Regions from separate parts of the Roseixanthobacter pseudopolyaromaticivorans genome, predicted to be linked through region 2. Evidence: predicted binding sites of a transcription regulator. Region 2 holds the regulator's gene; each other region holds the start of a gene.

The links. The regulator PhoB, encoded in region 2, activates phosphate uptake and scavenging genes when phosphate is short. The targets are predictions, from matches to a motif close to TGTCATNNANCTGTCAT.
Region 1: phnC (phosphonate ABC transporter ATP-binding protein) is a predicted target of PhoB. The motif match lies at 2,270-2,286, and genes of this name have one in related genera.
Region 3: V5F68_RS18705 (NAD-glutamate dehydrogenase) is a predicted target of PhoB. The motif match lies at 2,448-2,464, and genes of this name have one in related genera.

Annotation. Positions count from the first base shown of each region.
Region 1 is NZ_CM195539.1:3,112,421-3,118,142, forward strand. Features, by position in the region: gene V5F68_RS14890 (polysaccharide deacetylase family protein) at 1-297, shown strand, start outside; gene V5F68_RS14895 (amidase) at 344-1,603, shown strand; gene phnC (phosphonate ABC transporter ATP-binding protein) at 2,332-3,147, shown strand; gene phnD (phosphonate ABC transporter substrate-binding protein) at 3,339-4,259, shown strand; gene phnE (phosphonate ABC transporter, permease protein PhnE) at 4,332-5,228, shown strand; gene phnE (phosphonate ABC transporter, permease protein PhnE) at 5,225-5,722, shown strand, end outside.
Region 2 is NZ_CM195539.1:3,351,727-3,357,448, reverse strand. Features, by position in the region: gene pstC (phosphate ABC transporter permease subunit PstC) at 1-553, shown strand, start outside; gene pstA (phosphate ABC transporter permease PstA) at 571-1,404, shown strand; gene pstB (phosphate ABC transporter ATP-binding protein PstB) at 1,505-2,329, shown strand; gene phoU (phosphate signaling complex protein PhoU) at 2,349-3,077, shown strand; gene phoB (phosphate regulon transcriptional regulator PhoB) at 3,083-3,784, shown strand; gene V5F68_RS15910 (GcrA family cell cycle regulator) at 4,173-4,685, opposite strand; gene V5F68_RS15905 (aspartate aminotransferase family protein) at 5,022-5,722, shown strand, end outside.
Region 3 is NZ_CM195539.1:3,971,877-3,977,598, forward strand. Features, by position in the region: gene V5F68_RS18685 (ABC transporter ATP-binding protein) at 1-41, opposite strand, end outside; gene V5F68_RS18690 (ABC transporter ATP-binding protein) at 28-804, opposite strand; gene V5F68_RS18695 (hypothetical protein) at 997-1,554, opposite strand; gene V5F68_RS18700 (peroxidase-related enzyme) at 1,662-2,210, opposite strand; gene V5F68_RS18705 (NAD-glutamate dehydrogenase) at 2,549-5,722, shown strand, end outside.

The DNA of each region.
Region 1 (5,722 bases), 240 kb from region 2:
TCCGCAGACCCCGCCTTTCTCGGCGCGAACCTGATGGCGCAAAACATGCTGCGCGCGATCCGCCCCGGCTCCATCGTGCTGATGCACGCTAACGGGCGCGGCAAGCACACGGCGGAGGCTCTCAAGCTGTTGATCCCGGCGCTGCGGGCGAAAGGCTATGGATTTGTGACCGTGTCCGATCTCATCGCTGCCGGAAAGCCCGTGATCGCCTCCACCTGCTATTCCGAGCGCCCGGGCGATACCCGTGTCTATGACGAGGCCGCGCGGACCGGCCGCCACATCCTCTCGCGCCCCTGAGGCCGCTTTCTCACCCCGATCTGCGAACCAAAAGAAAGACCTTCCGATGCTCTTGGCCCGCGACCTTGCCGACGATGTGCGATCCGGCCGCCTTACGCCCCTCGACCTCGTGAACCTGTGCGCGCAGGCCATCGAAGAGCATGAGCAGGATGTGCATGCGTTCGCCGCGCTTGATCTCGATGCAGCCCGCGCCACCGCGCAGGTGCCCGGGCGCGCCGAGACCCCGCTGGCAGGCGTGCCCTTCGCGGTGAAGGACATTCTCGACACCCGCGAATTGCCCACCGAATACAATTCTCCGATCTATGCCGGCCACCGCCCCGCGGCGGACGCGCCGGTGGTGAGCCAGGGGCGGCGCGGCGGCGGCGTGCTGCTCGGCAAGACCGTGACGACCGAATTCGCCTTTCTGGAACCGAGCATCACGCGCAATCCGCGCCGGCTCAGCCATACGCCCGGCGGGTCTTCGGCCGGCTCCGCGGCGGCGGTGGCGGCGGGCATGGTGCCCTTCTCCATCGGCACCCAGACCGGCGGCTCGGTCATCCGGCCGGCCTCCTATTGCGGCGTCACCGGCTATAAGCCCACCTTCCGCATCCTGCCGACCGTGGGCATGAAGACCTTCTCCTGGCATCTCGACACGATCGGGCTGTTCGGCGCGCGCGTGCAGGATGTGGCGTTCGCCGCTGCCGGCTTGACCGGGCGCGATCTCGACATCGGCACTGAGGTGGCGGCGGCCCCCCGCATCGCGGTCATCCGCACGGTGCGCGCCGACCAGGCTTCGGCGGATGCCCATGCGGCACTGGATGAGGCCGCGCGTGCCGCTGCGGCCGCCGGCGCAAGTGTGAGTGAAATCGAACTTCCGGCCGAACTGGAGGCCGCCGATACGATTCATTCCACGATCCAGGATTTCGAAGGCGCGATCGCGTTCGCCGACGAATATGACCGCCTGCGCCACCAGTTCTCCCCGCTGCTGGCGCGCTATCTGGACCAAGCCGCCAAGGTGCAGCCGGACGATTACGATTCCGCCCGCCGCACCGCCAAGCGCGCCCGCCAGCGGCTGGGCGATTTCTTTGCGGATTATGACGCCATCCTCACCTTCTCCGCGCCCGGCACGGCGCCTGAAGGCTACGGCACCACCGGCTCCGCCATCTTCAACCGGCTGTGGACGCTGATGGGCACGCCGACGGTGAACGTGACCGGCCTTTCAGGGGCGAACGGCCTTCCCATGGGGGTGCAGATCGTGGGGCGTTTTGGGCGGGATCGGACCGCTTTGACCGTCGCAGCTTTCCTGGAGCGCGCCCTCCAAAGCTGAAATACAATATATCAACATGGCGCATGTGCAGTGCGAAAGGCGCCATGTGGATGTTATCCTTAAGTTCGTGAAACGGAGGCGCTGCGGCGCAGGATAAAGCGCCGCGCTGCGGCAACGTTATTTGCTTTTCCAATCTTTGGTCTTTGTTAAGCTTCGCGCGGAGATCGACCAAAAAGGGACTTGGGAAGTGGACCTGGGCTCGATACTCGACATGCTGAAAGTGAGCACCGCTTTCGCCGTCATCGGCGCGGTGCTCCTGGGCATGATTTGAGTTTAGCCACACGCCCAAGCCGCCTTCGTAAAAGATCAAAAATCGCGAAGGGCAGGTCGATCGGCGCGGCGCTGGAGAGAAATTCTCCGGCGCCGCGTGCCTCAATGTCCGCGCGTCAGGCTGCGCGCAAAATCAGCGCGGTCCACAGCGAAATCGCCGACCCGCTCCTCAGGCCCCATGATGGGACGCAGGGATTTGCCGGGGGCATGCGCCGCTTTTCCACATGGGTCTGCAAGGCGGACCGCGTGCGAGGGGCCCCTCCCTATGCCTTTGGCAGCAAATGTATTTTTGTCCCAACAATTAGGTTTTCGGGCCGCGAAGTGACGCCCGTGACGGATTTGTGAAGCGCCGCCTTGGAGGATTTGCAAGGCCGCACCGGCGCCCGATCACCCCAGTGTCATAAGACTGTTGCGGCGCCCACTTAAGAAAATGCCCGGTAAGCACCGGAGCAAACCAGATGATGGTGATCGAAGGGCTGACCTGCCGATTTGGCGATAAGGTCGCCGTGTCGGACGTCAACCTAGAGATCGGTCAGGGCGCCTTCATCGGCGTCATCGGCCGTTCGGGCGCCGGCAAGTCCACCTTGCTGCGCATGATCAATCGCCTGCAGCCGTCGAGCGGCGGCGCAATTCGCTATGACGGCGTCGACGTCACGGCACTGAAGGGGCGGGAGCTGCGCCTGTGGCGCGCGCAGGCCGCCATGATCTTCCAGCAGTTCAATCTGGTGGGTCGCCTCGACGTGCTCACCAACGTGCTGATGGGGCGCCTGTCCACCATGCCGCGCTGGCGCGCGCTCTCGAAGGTGTGGAGCGAGCAGGACAAGGCGATCGCGCTGACCGCCCTGGATCAATTCGACATTGCCCAGCTCGCCGCCCAGCGCGCCGACAGCCTTTCCGGCGGCCAGCAGCAGCGCGTCGCCATCGCCCGCGCCCTGGTGCAGGAGCCGGGCGTGATCCTCGCCGACGAGCCCATCGCCTCGCTCGATCCGCGCAACACCAAGGTGGTGATGGACGCCCTGCTGCGGATCAACAAGCACTTCGGCATTACCGTGCTGTGCAACCTGCATTCGCTCGACCTCGCCCGGACCTATTGCGACCGCCTCGTCGGCATGGCGAACGGGCGCGTGGTGTTCGACGGGGCGCCGCAAGCCCTCACCGAAGGGGTCGCCCGCGAGCTTTACGGGCTTGAGGCCGGGGAGGTCATGGATCTGGAAGGCGCCGCGGCCGAGCCGCAGTTCGAGCCCGCCCTGGCGCCGGGAGCCGCCACCGTGTGAGCCCGCCCCGCGGCCGCGGCAGTCGCGGCCGTCCCCCAGCCACGGGCGCGCAAGCGGCGCGCGCGTGATCTCGACAGCGCAGGCGAATGCCTCTTCGCGCAGCCCAAAGCCGCGCGCGGTTTTCCAAAAGTACGCGTGATTTCAAGCGTTTCCATACCCTACATCCTACCCGCATCCTCAAGGAGCGAGACATGCTGACCCGTCGTACCCTCATGACCGTGGCGACCGCTGCGGTTCTGTCCGCCGGCTTCGCCGGCGCCGCCGCCGCCCAGGATTGGAAAGCCAAGTATCCCGAGCTGGTGTTCGCGGTGATCCCGGCCGAGAACGCCTCGGGCGTCACCGACCGCTACCAGCCGCTGATGGACTATCTCTCAAAGGAGCTCGGCGTGAAGGTGACCCTGCGGGTCGCCAACGATTATGCGGCCGTGATCGAAGGCCAGCGCGCCGGCAACGTCCAGATCGCCTCCTACGGCCCGGCCTCCTTCGCCCGCGCTTTGCTCACCGGCGTGAAGACCGAAGCCTTCGCGATCGAAGTGAACCAGGACGGCACCAAGGGCTATCATTCGGTGCTCTATGTGAAGGCCGACAGCCCCTACAAGTCGATCGAGGATCTGAAGGGCAAGAATCTCTGCCTGGTGGACCCGAACTCCACTTCGGGCAACAACGTGCCCCGCTTCGCCCTGAACAAGATGGGCATCACCCCGGACACCTATTTCAGCAAGGTGGTGTATGCCGGCTCGCATGAAAACGCCGTGATCGCCGTGCAGCAGGGCACCTGCGACGCCGCCTTCAACTGGTGGAACGACGAAAACGAATCCAACCTCATGCGTATGGATCGCAAGGGGATGGCGAAGTATTCGGACTTCCGCATCATCTATACGTCCGACCTGATCGTGAATTCGCCCTATGCCTATCTGTCGGACCTGCCGGCGGACTTGAAGGCGAAGATCCGCGACGCCTTCTTCTCGATCCAGAAGAACGACAAGACCGCCTTCGACAAGATCTATGAAGGCAAGGCCCAGCCCTGGCAGCCGGTGGACAATGCGGCCTACCAGCCGGTGATCGAGCTCATCAAGTTTGTCGACGAACTGCGCAAGAAGAAGGCGTCCTGACGCCGAAGGAGCGGCCCGGTCTCACCGGGCCGCTCTTTTTCCAGGTGCCCGACGGACCAGAGCAACGCAACGATGCCCTTTCCCCTGCCCCACGCATTCGCGACTCTTCCGGCCGAGCAGCTCGCGCCGCTGGCCCGCCGGTATGCGGCGGCGATGGCCGCGCGGCGACGCCATGTCTATATCGGCCTTTCGGTGCTCGTGGTGTGCATCGCCCTTTCCTCCTGGATGGGCGAGGTGAAGCCGGCCGTCTTCCTGGCGAATGCAAACCGGCTCGGCAGCTATTTTTACAACATTACGCCCACCCTCACCCTTGCAAACCTTTCCACTGACCTTAGCGAATGGTTCTGGAACCTGGATCATTGGTTGAAGCTGCTGTGGGATACGATCCTCATCGCCTATCTCGGCACCGTGTTCGGCGGCATCGGTGCCTTCTGCCTCTGTTTCCTCGCCAGCGCGAACCTGGTGCGCTCGCCTTGGATCCGCCTCGGCACCCGCCGCTTCCTGGAATTCTGCCGCACCGTGCCGGAGATCGTGTTCGCCCTGCTGTTCGTGGTGGCGTTCGGCCTCGGCCCCATGCCCGGCGTGCTCGCGCTGTCCCTCCACACCATGGGCGCGCTCGGCAAATTGTTCGCCGAGGTGGTTGAGAACATCGATATGAAGCCGGTGGACGGGGCGACCGCCTCCGGCGCCGACTGGGTGCAGACCGTGCGTTTCGCGGTGCTGCCGCAGGTGCTCTCCAATTTCGCGTCCTACGGCCTGCTGCGCTTCGAGGAAAATGTGCGCGAAGCCGCCATCATGGGTTTTGTCGGTGCCGGCGGCATCGGGCAGGACCTCGTGGAAGCGATCCGCAAATTCTATTATTCCGACGTCTCGGCCATCCTGCTGCTGATCATCGGCACCGTGGTCATCATCGACCTTGTCACCGAGCAGATCCGCCACGCGCTGCTGGGCACGGAGCGCCGGGCATGAGCCGCGCGCGCCTCACCCCCACCGCGCAAGACCGCGCGCGCCTCGCCAAGGCATTTCCCCAGGTGTTTGCGCCCTCGCTGCTCCAGCGCGCGCTGACCCTCGGCGCCATCACACTTCTGGTGCTGCTGGCGCTTTACGCCATGTGGCGCCTGGAATTCAGCTTCGCCCGCATCGGCAGCGGCATCCGCCAGCTCTGGCTGTTCGTCACGCTGATGGTGCCGCCTGATCCGGGCACGCAGCTGAACCTCTACATCCACGCGCTGGGCGAGACGCTCTCCATCGCCTTCCTCGGCACCTTCTGCGGCGCGCTCCTCGCCCTGCCCATGGGCTTCATCGCCGCGCGCAACGTGGTGCCGAACCTCGTCATACACATGGCCATGCGGCGCTTCATGGACGTGCTGCGCGGCGTGGACCGGCTGATCTGGGCACTGATCTTCGTCACGGTCGTCGGGCTCGGCCCGTTCGCCGGCATATTGGCCATCGCCACCGCGAGC
Region 2 (5,722 bases):
CTTCTTCGTCATCGTCCCGCTGGTGGCCGCCTATGTGCAGCCCCCGCTGATCGAATGGCTCGGCCCGCTGCCGGTCATCGGCGCCCTGTTCATGGGGCCGCCGCTCGGCTCGGGCATGCTGACAGCCGGCGTGATCCTGGCCGTGATGATCATCCCCTTCATCACCGCCATGTTCGTCGAGACCCTGGAATCGGTGCCCCCGATGCTCAAGGAATCCGCCTACGGCGTCGGCGGCACCACCTTCGAGGTTTATAAGAACGTCTCGGTGCCCTACGGCAAGACCGCCATGGTCGGCGCCGTGATGTTGGGCCTCGGGCGCGCGCTCGGCGAGACCATGGCCGTCACCTTCGTGATCGGCAATGCGACCCGCCTCTCGGCCTCCCTGTTCGCGCCCGGCGCGACCATCGCCTCGACCATCGCGAACGAGTTCCCCGAGGCCTCCATCGGCTCGCTCAAGCTGACCTCGCTGCTGCAGCTCGGCTTCATCCTGTTCGTGATCTCGTTCATCGTCCTTGCCCTGTCCCGTGCGCTCGTGCGCTCGCGGCTCGATTGATCCGGGAGGCAAAAATCATGGCATCCCTCGCAGCACGCCGCGCCAAGGACTACACGATCAAGGTCGTCTCCACGGGCTTCGCGATCTTCGCGATCTTCCTGCTGGCCTGGATCCTGTGGACCCTGATTTCCCGCGGTCTTCCGGCACTCAACCTCAATGTCTTCACCAAGGTCACCGCGCCTCCCGGCCAGGGGGGCGGCCTGCTCAACGCCATCGTCGGGTCGCTGATCCAGATCGTCATCGCCCTGGCCATCGGCGGTCCCATCGGCCTGTTCGCGGGCACCTTCCTCGCCGAGAACGGCAAGGGCACGAAGATCGGCTCCGCCGCCCGCTTCGTGAACGACATCCTGCTCTCGGCCCCCTCCATCCTGGTGGGCCTGTTCATCTACCAGTTCCTGGTGGTGCCGTTCGGCGGCTTCTCCGGCTGGGCCGGCGCCATCTCGCTGGCGATCCTGGTCATCCCGGTGATCGTGCGCACGACCGAGGACATGCTGAACCTGGTCCCGGTGGGCCTGCGCGAAGCCGCCTTCGCGCTCGGTGCGCCGCAGTGGAAGGTGGTCATCATGATCACCTGGCGGGCGGCGCGCGCCGGCATCGTCACCGGCATCCTGCTGGCCATCGCCCGCGCGGCGGGTGAAACGGCGCCGCTGCTGTTCACCTCACTGGGCAACAATTCCTGGTCCACGGATCTCAGCAAGCCCATGGCCAGCCTGCCGATCGCGATCTATCAATATGCCGGAAGCCCGTTCGACGATTGGGTATCGCTGGCCTGGGCCGGTGCGCTCCTCATCACCGTGGGCGTTCTGGTCCTGAACGTCGTGTCCCGTCTGGTGCTGGCGCGCACGCGCTGAGCCGGCACCCTGAGATCACCGCCCAGAGGGCGCCCAAGATCACCGCCCGGGCCGGCAGGACGCCGGCCCACCGGGCGACCAGAGACCGAATGAGGCTGACATGAACTCTGCAGTGGATCCGACCTTCAATATTTCCTCCTCCGTCTCGGCCAAGCCCGATGCGGTCCAGGCGCCCACCAAGATCAAGGTGGAGAAGCTCGATTTCTATTACGGGCAGAACCACGCGCTGAAGAACATCAATTTCGAGATCCCCGAAAAGCGCGTCACCGCGATGATCGGCCCCTCGGGCTGCGGCAAGTCCACCTTGCTGCGCGTGTTCAACCGCATGTACGACCTCTATCCCGGCCAGCGCGCCGAGGGCGGGGTGATGTTCGACGGCGTGAACATTGTCGGCAAGGAACTGGACCCCACCGTGGTGCGCACGCGCATCGGCATGGTGTTCCAGAAGCCGACGCCGTTCCCCATGTCGATCTACGACAACATCGCCTTCGGCGTGCGCCTGCACGAGAATCTCAGCAAGGCGAAGATGGACGAGCGGGTGGAAAGCTGCCTGCGCAAGGCCGCCATCTGGGAAGAGACCAAGGACCGCCTGCACACCTCGGCGCTCGGCATGTCCGGCGGCCAGCAGCAGCGCCTGTGCATCGCCCGCACCATCGCCGTGCAGCCGGAAGTGATCCTGCTGGACGAGCCGACCTCGGCGCTCGATCCGATCTCCACCTCGAAGATCGAGGATCTGATCGACGAATTGAAGCAGGACTTCACGATCGTCATCGTGACCCACAACATGCAGCAGGCGGCGCGCTGCGCCGACATCACCGCCTTTTTCTATCTGGGCGAACTGGTCGAGGTCGCGCCGTCCGACGTGATCTTCACCAACCCCAAGCAGATCAAGACCCGCGACTACATCACCGGCCGCTTCGGCTGACCAAGCAAGGATCTGCGAGATGTCCGACCATACCGTCTCGGCCTTCGATGCCGAGCTGAAGGAGATCGGCCGCAAGGTCGTCGAAATGGGTGGCCAGTCGGAGCGCATGGTGGCTGATGCCGTCAATGCCCTGATCCGCCGCGATACCGCGTCCGCACAGCGCGTGATCCTGCTCGATACGAGCGTGGATCTGCTGCAGCGGGAGATCGAGGAAAAGGCGATCCTCTGCATCGCCAAGCGCCAGCCGGTGGCGAGCGACCTGCGCGATGTCGTGGGTTCGATCCGCATCGCCTCCGACCTGGAGCGCATCGGCGACCTCGCGAAGAACGTCGGCAAGCGCGTGCTCGCCATCGAGGGGGAATATCACCCCCAGAAGCTGGTGCGCGGCGTCGAGCACATGTCCGACCTGGTGCTGGAGCAGCTCAAGGAAGTGCTGGATGCCTATGCCAGCCACGACCAGGCGAAGGCGGTGGACGTGTGGGTCCGCGACAGCGGCATCGACACCATGTACACCTCGCTGTTCCGCGAACTTCTCACCTATATGATGGAAGACCCGCGCAACATCTCGGTGTGCACGCATCTCCTGTTCTGCGCCAAGAATATCGAGCGCATCGGCGACCACGCGACGAACATCGCTGAAACCGTCTATTACATGGTTTCGGGGCAGATGCTGTCCGACGAGCGCCCGAAGGCGGATGTCTCAAGCGAGACGACCGTGACTTTCCCGGGGCATAGCCTTCAGGGGTAAAATCCGTGCCTGCGCGTATCTTGATTATCGAGGACGAGGAACCCCTGACCCTCCTGCTCCGCTACAATCTGGAGTCGGAAGGCTATTTCGTCGAGAGCGTCGGACGAGGCGATGAAGGCGAGACCCGGCTGCGCGAAAGCGTGCCGGACCTCGTCATTCTCGACTGGATGCTGCCGGGGCTTTCGGGCATCGAGTTGTGCCGCCGCTTGCGCACCCGCCCGGAAACCGAGCGGCTGCCGGTCATCATGCTCACCGCCCGCGGCGACGAGACCGAGCGCGTGCGCGGCCTGGCGACCGGGGCGGACGATTATGTGGTGAAGCCCTTCTCCGTGCCGGAGCTTCTGGCGCGGGTGCGGGCGCTGCTGCGGCGGGCCAAGCCGGAGCATGTCGCGACCCTGCTGCGGGCCGGCGACATCGAGCTGGACCGGGAGACCCACCGGGTTCACCGCTCCGGCCGCGAGGTCCACCTCGGCCCGACCGAATTCCGCCTGCTCGAATTTCTCATGCAGAGCCCCGGCCGGGTGTTCTCGCGCGAGCAATTGCTCGACGGCGTGTGGGGCCAGGACGTCTATATCGACGAGCGCACGGTGGATGTCCACGTGGGGCGCCTGCGCAAGGCGATCAACCGCGGCCGGCAGTCGGATCCGATCCGCACCGTGCGGGGGGCGGGCTATTCGTTCAACGAGATGTTCGCCCGCGTGCATTGAGCGCGGCCCACCGAGGAAGGATGCGAGAGCCGGGCCCGATGATCGCGGGTCCGGGCTCGCTCCAGGCGAAGGCTTGCGATGGGCTGTCCGAGCCGGCCATCGCAGTGCCGCGCAGGGCGATGGCATTGCGGAGCAAGCTTTAGAGGAGCCCGCGGGCGATATGCCGGCGGCGGAGGCTTTCCCTCCGGGGCCGAGCTGTGCTCGAGGCCCCTATGTTTCCAGCGGATGACCGCGTCGCGGCCGGCGGGCTGCATCGAAGCGGGCCGAAAAGCACGCTTTGGCCGTCCCATGTCGGTGACGGCGATCCTTCCGGCTCGATCTCTTCGATCCTTTGCGTGCGCCGGCGAAATCCGCTCGGCCGGCGCATGTCCTTCGTGACTGTCGCCGCTCAGATGCGGGCGACGCGCCGGTCGCGCCGGCGATCCTGCGTGGGCTGGTAGGCCATCCGCGCATGGGTCGTGCAGTAAGGCATGCCGGTGAGGCTGCGCCCGCCACAGAAATAGAAGCTTTCCGTGCCCGGCTCGCCGATCGGCCAGCGGCAGGTGCCTTCGGTCAGGTTCATGATGGTGCAGCGCTGACCCATGGCGACGATATTGTCTCCACCGGCGGGACGCGGCGCGGGTTCGGGCGCCACGAAGGCTTCCAATGCGGGAGCCAGGGCGGTGTTGCCGATCGTCTGCGGACGCGGCGCGGGCTTGTTCACGGGCGTTTCAGGCCGGGCCTTGCGCGGACGGGCTGCAGGTACTGTCGATTTCGCCCGGCCGGAGAGGCCGAGACGATGCACTTTTCCAATCACCGCATTGCGGGTGATGCCGCCCAGCTCGCCGGCAATCTGGCTTGCGGAAAGCCCTTCGCCCCAGAGCTTCTTCAAGAGTTCGACGCGCTCGTCGTTCCAGCTCATCGCTCTCCTCCTTCGACTCTTCTCCCGCACCCAGGCGCGCCATCGCACGCGGGTTCGCAGGGCCCAACGTCACTTGGGGAACAGGACCGCACGACATGTCGTGGTCGGCCACGAGCAAACTACAATATGCACGGACTCTCGCACAGAGTCGGAATGCACTCATGTGCCGTTGTCCCCAAGTCGTTACGATCACGTTAACGGCTGCGCTCTGTTGACCTCACGCGCGCGATCATTAGAATCCCCTTTTGTCGGGCCGCCCCGCGAGGGCGGCCTTTGGCGTTTCTGATGTCCGGCGAGACGCAGCGCGTTTCGCCCCACCCCAAGAGGAGGGGTTCTGTGATCACCCCCGTTCTGCCGACCTACGCGCGCATCGACCTCGTTTTCGAAAGGGGAGAGGGCTGCTGGCTCGTCACGACGGACGGGCGACGTTATCTCGATTTCACCGCCGGCATCGCGGTCAACATCCTCGGGCATGCCCATCCCTACCTGGTCTCGGCGCTGACCGAACAGGCCGGAAAGCTCTGGCACACCTCGAATTTGTTCCGCATCGTCGGCGGCGAGCGCCTGGCCGAGCGGCTGAAGGCGGCCACCTTCGCCGACACCATGTTCTTCACCAATTCGGGTGCAGAAGCGCTGGAGTGCGCCATCAAGATGGCGCGCCGCTACCAATATGTGATCGGGGCCGAGGCGAAAAACCGCATCATCGCCTTCGAGGGCGCGTTCCACGGGCGCACGCTCGCGACCATCGCGGCCGGCGGCAATGCCAAGTATCTCGAAGGCTTCGGCCCCAATATGCCGGGCTTCGACCATGTGCCGTTCGGTGACATCGAGGCGGTGAAAGCCGCCATCGGGCCGGAGACCGGGGCGATCCTGGTGGAGCCGATCCAGGGTGAGGGCGGCGTGCGCGTGCCGTCGGCGGACTTCCTGCCGCAGCTGCGCGCCCTGTGCGATGCCCACGGCTTGCTGCTGATCCTCGACGAGGTGCAGTGCGGCGTCGGGCGCACCGGTAACCTGTTCGCCTACCAGAGCTCGGGCAT
Region 3 (5,722 bases), 620 kb from region 2:
GCGAGCAACGGCGCGGCGGAGGCCGCCTCACCCATGGCCATGCCCCGTTCCCATATATGCCTCGATCACTTGCGGGTTCTTGGAGACTTCCGAATACGGCCCCTCGGTGAGAATCTCGCCGCGCGCCAGCACGGTGATGGCGTCCGACAGATCGGCCACGACCGAAAGATTGTGCTCCACCATCAGCACCGTGCGGTTGGCGGACACGCGCTTGATGAGATCGGCGGTGCGGGCGATATCCTCGCGCCCCATGCCGGAGGTCGGCTCGTCGAGCAGCAGCATTTCCGGCTCGAGCGCGAGCGTGGTGGCGATTTCCAGCGCCCGCTTGCGGCCGTAGGGCAGCTCCACCGCTTCATGCTTGGCGTAGGAGGTAAGATCCACCTCTTCCAGCAATTGCATGGCGCGGTCGTTCAGCGCGTCGAGCGAATGCTCGGACCGCCAGAAGTGGAACGAGGTCCCGAGCGCGCGCTGCAGGGCAACGCGCACATTTTCCAGCACCGTCAGATGCCCGAACGTCGCCGAGATCTGGAACGAGCGCACCATGCCCAGCCGCGCCACGTCGGCCGGCTTGGTCCGGGTGATCTCCTTGCCGTTCAGGCGGATGACGCCACGGGTCGGCTCCAGGAATTTCGTGATCAGGTTGAAGCACGTGGTCTTACCGGCACCGTTCGGCCCAATGAGGGCATGAATCGTGTGCCGCCGAATCCGCAGGTTGACGTTCTTGACCGCCGCGAAACCCTTGAACTCTTTCGTGAGACCTTCTGCTTCAACGATGTAGGGCACGTCTGAGACAGTGTCCGTCATCGTGCTCTGCGCCCTCGCTTGTTTCGGCCCGGGGCGCGATGCGCCCGCCCGGCTCCCCCTGAGACCGCATCTTTGGTGATGCTTTTGATCTTGCGCCGCAACCTAGCACGGTAAACTTGGCTGCCGTCAATAGGGACAAGCTGAGCCTAAAGTCTGAGCAGATCCCAGGCATGGCGGCTTGGCCCTTGCCCTTTAGGGAACCGGCGCCACGGCCAGCTTCAGGCGATCCACAGAAACGCCGGTGAGAAGCAGCACGAGCGGGCGCTGCGCCACCTCGAAACGCACGCTCTTGCGCAATCCCTCGCAGCCCTTCACGCCGGTGAAAGCGGCGGCCGGCAGGGTCTTGCCATCCTGCACCAGGTCGATCCAGCCGGCTTGCGAAAGGCTCACCTCGATGCGCCCGGCCGCGGGCGCGGGGATGAGAAGAAAGCCGGCAAAAGTGGTATTTTCGGCAGGCAGCCGCGCGGGCGGATAGGGCAGCTTGGCCTGCGCCAGCGGCACCAGTTCGACCACGAACGCGCCATCTGCCGCCGGCAATTGGCTGCCGCTCGCCAATTGTGTGTGCGCCGCATCGAGGGCCGACTTCGCCCGCTCCAGCGGCCAGGCGCCGCCGGAACAGCCCTGCCCCTCCGCCGCGCGTCCATTCGGCGCGCCGAGGCAGAGCGCGAGGAAAAACACTCCGGCCGCACCGAGACAGCGCGCGGCAGGCCGTGCGGAGAGGGGGGATGGGAATGGGAAAGGATGCAGCATGCCGGCCTTCCGAATTATATTTTCGCAAATATAACGCGAAGGCCGGCCCTGTGCGATGATTTTGGTGCGGGAGACTTCGGCTCGGCCTCCCGCGCGCGGCGCGCCGCTCAGCGCACCTGCCCGTGATATTCCGGGTTCGGCCGCATGTCGGTGGCGCTGGCGATGCGGTTGGACAGGTTGAAGAAGCCGGTCACCGCCGCCACGTCCCAGATGTCCTGTTCGGAAAAACCGACCTTGCGCAACGCGGCGCGATCCGCCTCTTCCACCTCGTGGGGCCGCTCGGTGAGCTTCACGGCGAAGTCCAGCATGGCGCGCTGGCGCGGCTCCAAGCGCGCGGCGCGATAATTCATCACCAATTGCTCGCCCAGGATGGGATCGCCCGACAGCGCTCGGACCGCGGCACCATGGGCGGTAAGGCAATAATAGCAGCGGTTCACGCTGGAAACCGCCACTGCGATCATCTCCCGCTCCAGCTTCGAAAGGCCGGAAGGCGCGAGCATCAGATTGTTGTACATGCCGGCGAAGGCATTCAGCTTGGCGAGATCGAAGCTGTAGGCGGCGAGAACATTCGGCACGAAGCCCAGCTTCTCCATGCACTTGTCGAAATAGACCTGGTTTGCTTCGTCGAGAGGCGCGGGCTTCAGATCGAGCGCGATCCGAGGCGTATCGTCCGCCGGCCGGGGCGGCGGGACGGCGGGCGTTTTGGCGGCCGGCCTGCCGGTCCGCGTGGCCTTGGCGGAAACTGTCTTCGCGGCGCGCGCGACAGCCTGAACCGCCGCTTGCACCGCCCCTTTCTTGGGCTCGCCTGTATTTTCGGCAGATTTTAGCTGGGATTTCTTGGGCTTGCCTGAGCTCTTCGGCGCGGTCATCTTGATCCCCTTCGAATGGGTCCCCGTCATCGTTCCGTCGCGGCTCTGAGCGAAACCCAGTGCAGAACGTCCGATCGAGGGCGGCGGGGCCCCGCGCTACGCGCGGTCGCCAAGGGGGAGAGGCCATGAACGTCCAAGGATTTCAAGGTTCGGAACTCGGATTTGGCGCCCAGGCACGCATCGAGGAAGCGGTAAGCCTGCTGGCGGACGGTCCCGTGCCCGCCTTCTTCGCCCGCGCCCTGCTCGCCGGCGCCGCGCCGGAGGACGTGGAAACCCTGCTCCCGGAAGCCCTCGCCCAATTGTGCCGCGAGGCCCACGCCCACCTCGCCGGTCGCGTGCCGGGCCATCACGACGTGCGGGTGTTCAATCCGCAATGGGCCGGCGCTCCCGCCATCACGGTGGTCGAGACGGTCAATGACGACATGGCCTTCCTGTTCGATTCCATCGCCGGGGAGCTGGCGGACCAGGGCTATGAGGCCAAGTTCGTCACCCATCCCATCTTCGCGGTCGAACGCGACGGCGAGGGACGGGTGATCGGCGTCGAGACCGACCTCTCCCAGGGCCGCAAGCGCAGCATCCGCGAGAGCCTGATCCACATCCACATCCAGGCGCTGGAAACCACCGAGGGGCGCGAGGCGCTGAAGATCGCGCTCGACAAGACGCTGGCCGACGTGCGCGCCGCCAATGTCGATTTCACGGCCATGCGAGCCGAGGTGCGCCAGGCGGCGGAGGGCTTCCGCCGCAAGTCTCAGCCCTATTCCAAGGACGACCGCAAGGAAGCCGCCGATTTTATCGACTGGCTGGCCAATGACGACTTCATCTTCATCGGCGTGCGGCGCTATGCGCTCGCCGCCGACGGAGGCCTGGAAGTCGCTGAGGAGGGCCTCGGCATCCTGCGCGACCGCGATGTGCACGAGCTGCGCCTCGGCGAGGAAGCGGTGGTGACCACGCCGGAAATCCGCCAGTTCCTGGCCGGCCCGCTGCCGCTCATCGTCACCAAGTCGTCCCTGCGCTCGCGCGTCCACCGCCGCACGTTCCTCGATTATGTGGGCGTGAAGCTGCATGCCGACGATGGCCGCCTGCTCGGCGAATTGCGCATCATCGGCCTCTTCACCTCCACGGCCTATACCGACTCGGTGCGCCAGATCCCCTATCTGCGACGCAAGGTGGAACTGGTGGTGGAGGAGGCCGGGCTCGACCGCGAAAGCCACTCGGGCAAGGCGCTCGGCACGGTTCTGGAGACCTATCCCCGCGACGACCTGTTCCAGATCGACCCGGCGACGCTCCTGGTCTTCGCCCGCGATATCCTCTCGCTCTACGATCGTCCGCGCGTGCGGGTGCTGCCGCGCGTCGATGCGTTCGACCGCTTCGTGTCGGTGCTGGTCTATGTGCCCCGCGAGCGCTTCGACGCGGCGCTGCGGGACAAGGTCGGCGACCGCCTCGCGACCGCCTTCGGCGGCCACGTCTCGGCGGCCTTCCCGTCCTTCCTGTCCGACATTCCGTTGACGCGCGTGCATTACATCATCGGCCGGCGCGAAGGCCGCACGCCCGAGGTGGATCGCGCGGCGCTGGAAGCCGCGGTGGCCGAGGATGTGCTCTCCTGGAGCGATCGCCTGCGCCAGGCGCTGCGCGAGACGCCGAGCGTCGGCGATGCCGGCCTCCTGTTCGAGCGCTACGGCAAGGCGTTCGACGCCGGCTATATCGCCGCCTACGGCATCGACACGGCGGTGGCCGACATCGAGCGCCTGGAACGCCTTTCCCCCGAACGACCGATCGCGCTCGACTTCTATCGCCGGCCCGGCGATCCGGCGAACCGCATCTCCCTGCGCCTGCTCTCCTTCGGCCGCCCGCTGCCACTCTCCGAGCGCGTGCCCATGCTGGAAAACATGGGCCTCAAGGCGATCAACGAACGCACCTATCACATCGAGCCGGTGTGCAGCGCCGACGCCGAGACGCGTCGCTCGTGGCTGCACGAAATGACCCTGGAACGGGTCGACGGCGGCACCATCGAGGTGTCCGGCTCGGCCGCACGGCTGGAAGACCTGCTGACCGCCGTGCTGCGCGGCGAAGCGGAGAACGACGGCTTCAACGCCTTGGTGCTCGATACCGGCCTTGCCTGGCGCGACGTGGCGCTGGCGCGCGCGCTTGCCCGCTATCTGCGGCAGGCCGGCATCCCCTATTCCCAGGACTATCTGTGGACGACACTCGTCAACCACGCGGACGTCGCCGCCCGCATCGTCCAGCTGTTCCACACCTCCTTTGACCCGCGCCTGGATGCGAGCCCGGAAGCCCGCGCGGCCCGCGGCGCGCCGCTGCGCGAGGAGATCGAGACCGCGCTGGCGGACGTCTCCTCGCTGGACGAAGACCGCATCCTGCGCCGCTTCGTCAATCTCGTGGACGCCGCGATCCGCACCACCTTCTATCAGCTGGACGCGGACGGCCGGCCCAAGGGCGCCATCGCGATCAAGTATGACAGCGCCAAGGTGGAAGGGCTGCCCCTGCCCCGGCCCAAGTACGAAGTATTCGTCTATTCCCCGCGGGTGGAAGGCGTGCACCTGCGCTTCGGCCATGTGGCGCGCGGCGGCTTGCGCTGGTCCGACCGGCCGCAGGACTTCCGCACCGAGGTGCTCGGCCTCGTGAAGGCGCAGCAGGTGAAAAATGCGGTGATCGTGCCGGTGGGCGCCAAGGGCGGCTTCGTGCCCAAGCACCTGCCCGTCGGCGGCTCGCGTGACGCCGTGCAGGCCGAGGGCATCGCCGCCTACAAGATCTTCGTCACCGCGCTGCTCGAGATCACCGACAATCTCAAGGGCGGCGAGGTCGTGCATCCCCCTCTGACGGTGCGTGTGGATGGCGACGACCCCTATCTCGTCGTTGCGGCCGACAAGGGCACCGCCACCTTCTCCGACATCGCCAACGGGCTCTCGCAGGAGCACGGCTTCTGGCTCGACGACGCCTTCGCGTCGGGCGGTTCGGTGGGCTACGACCACAAGGCCATGGGCATCACCGCGCGCGGCGCCTGGGAAGCGGTGAAGCGGCACTTCCGCGAGATCGACGTGGACATCCAGACCACGCCGATCACCGTGGTGGGCGTGGGCGACATGTCGGGCGACGTGTTCGGCAACGGCATGCTTCTTTCCACCGCGCTGAAGCTGGTGGCGGCCTTCGACCATCGCCACATCTTCCTCGACCCTGATCCCGATCCCGCGAGCTCCCATGCCGAGCGCCAGCGCCTGTTCAATCTCGCGCGCTCCAGCTGGGCGGATTACGATCCGGCCCTGATCTCCCCGGGCGGCGGCATC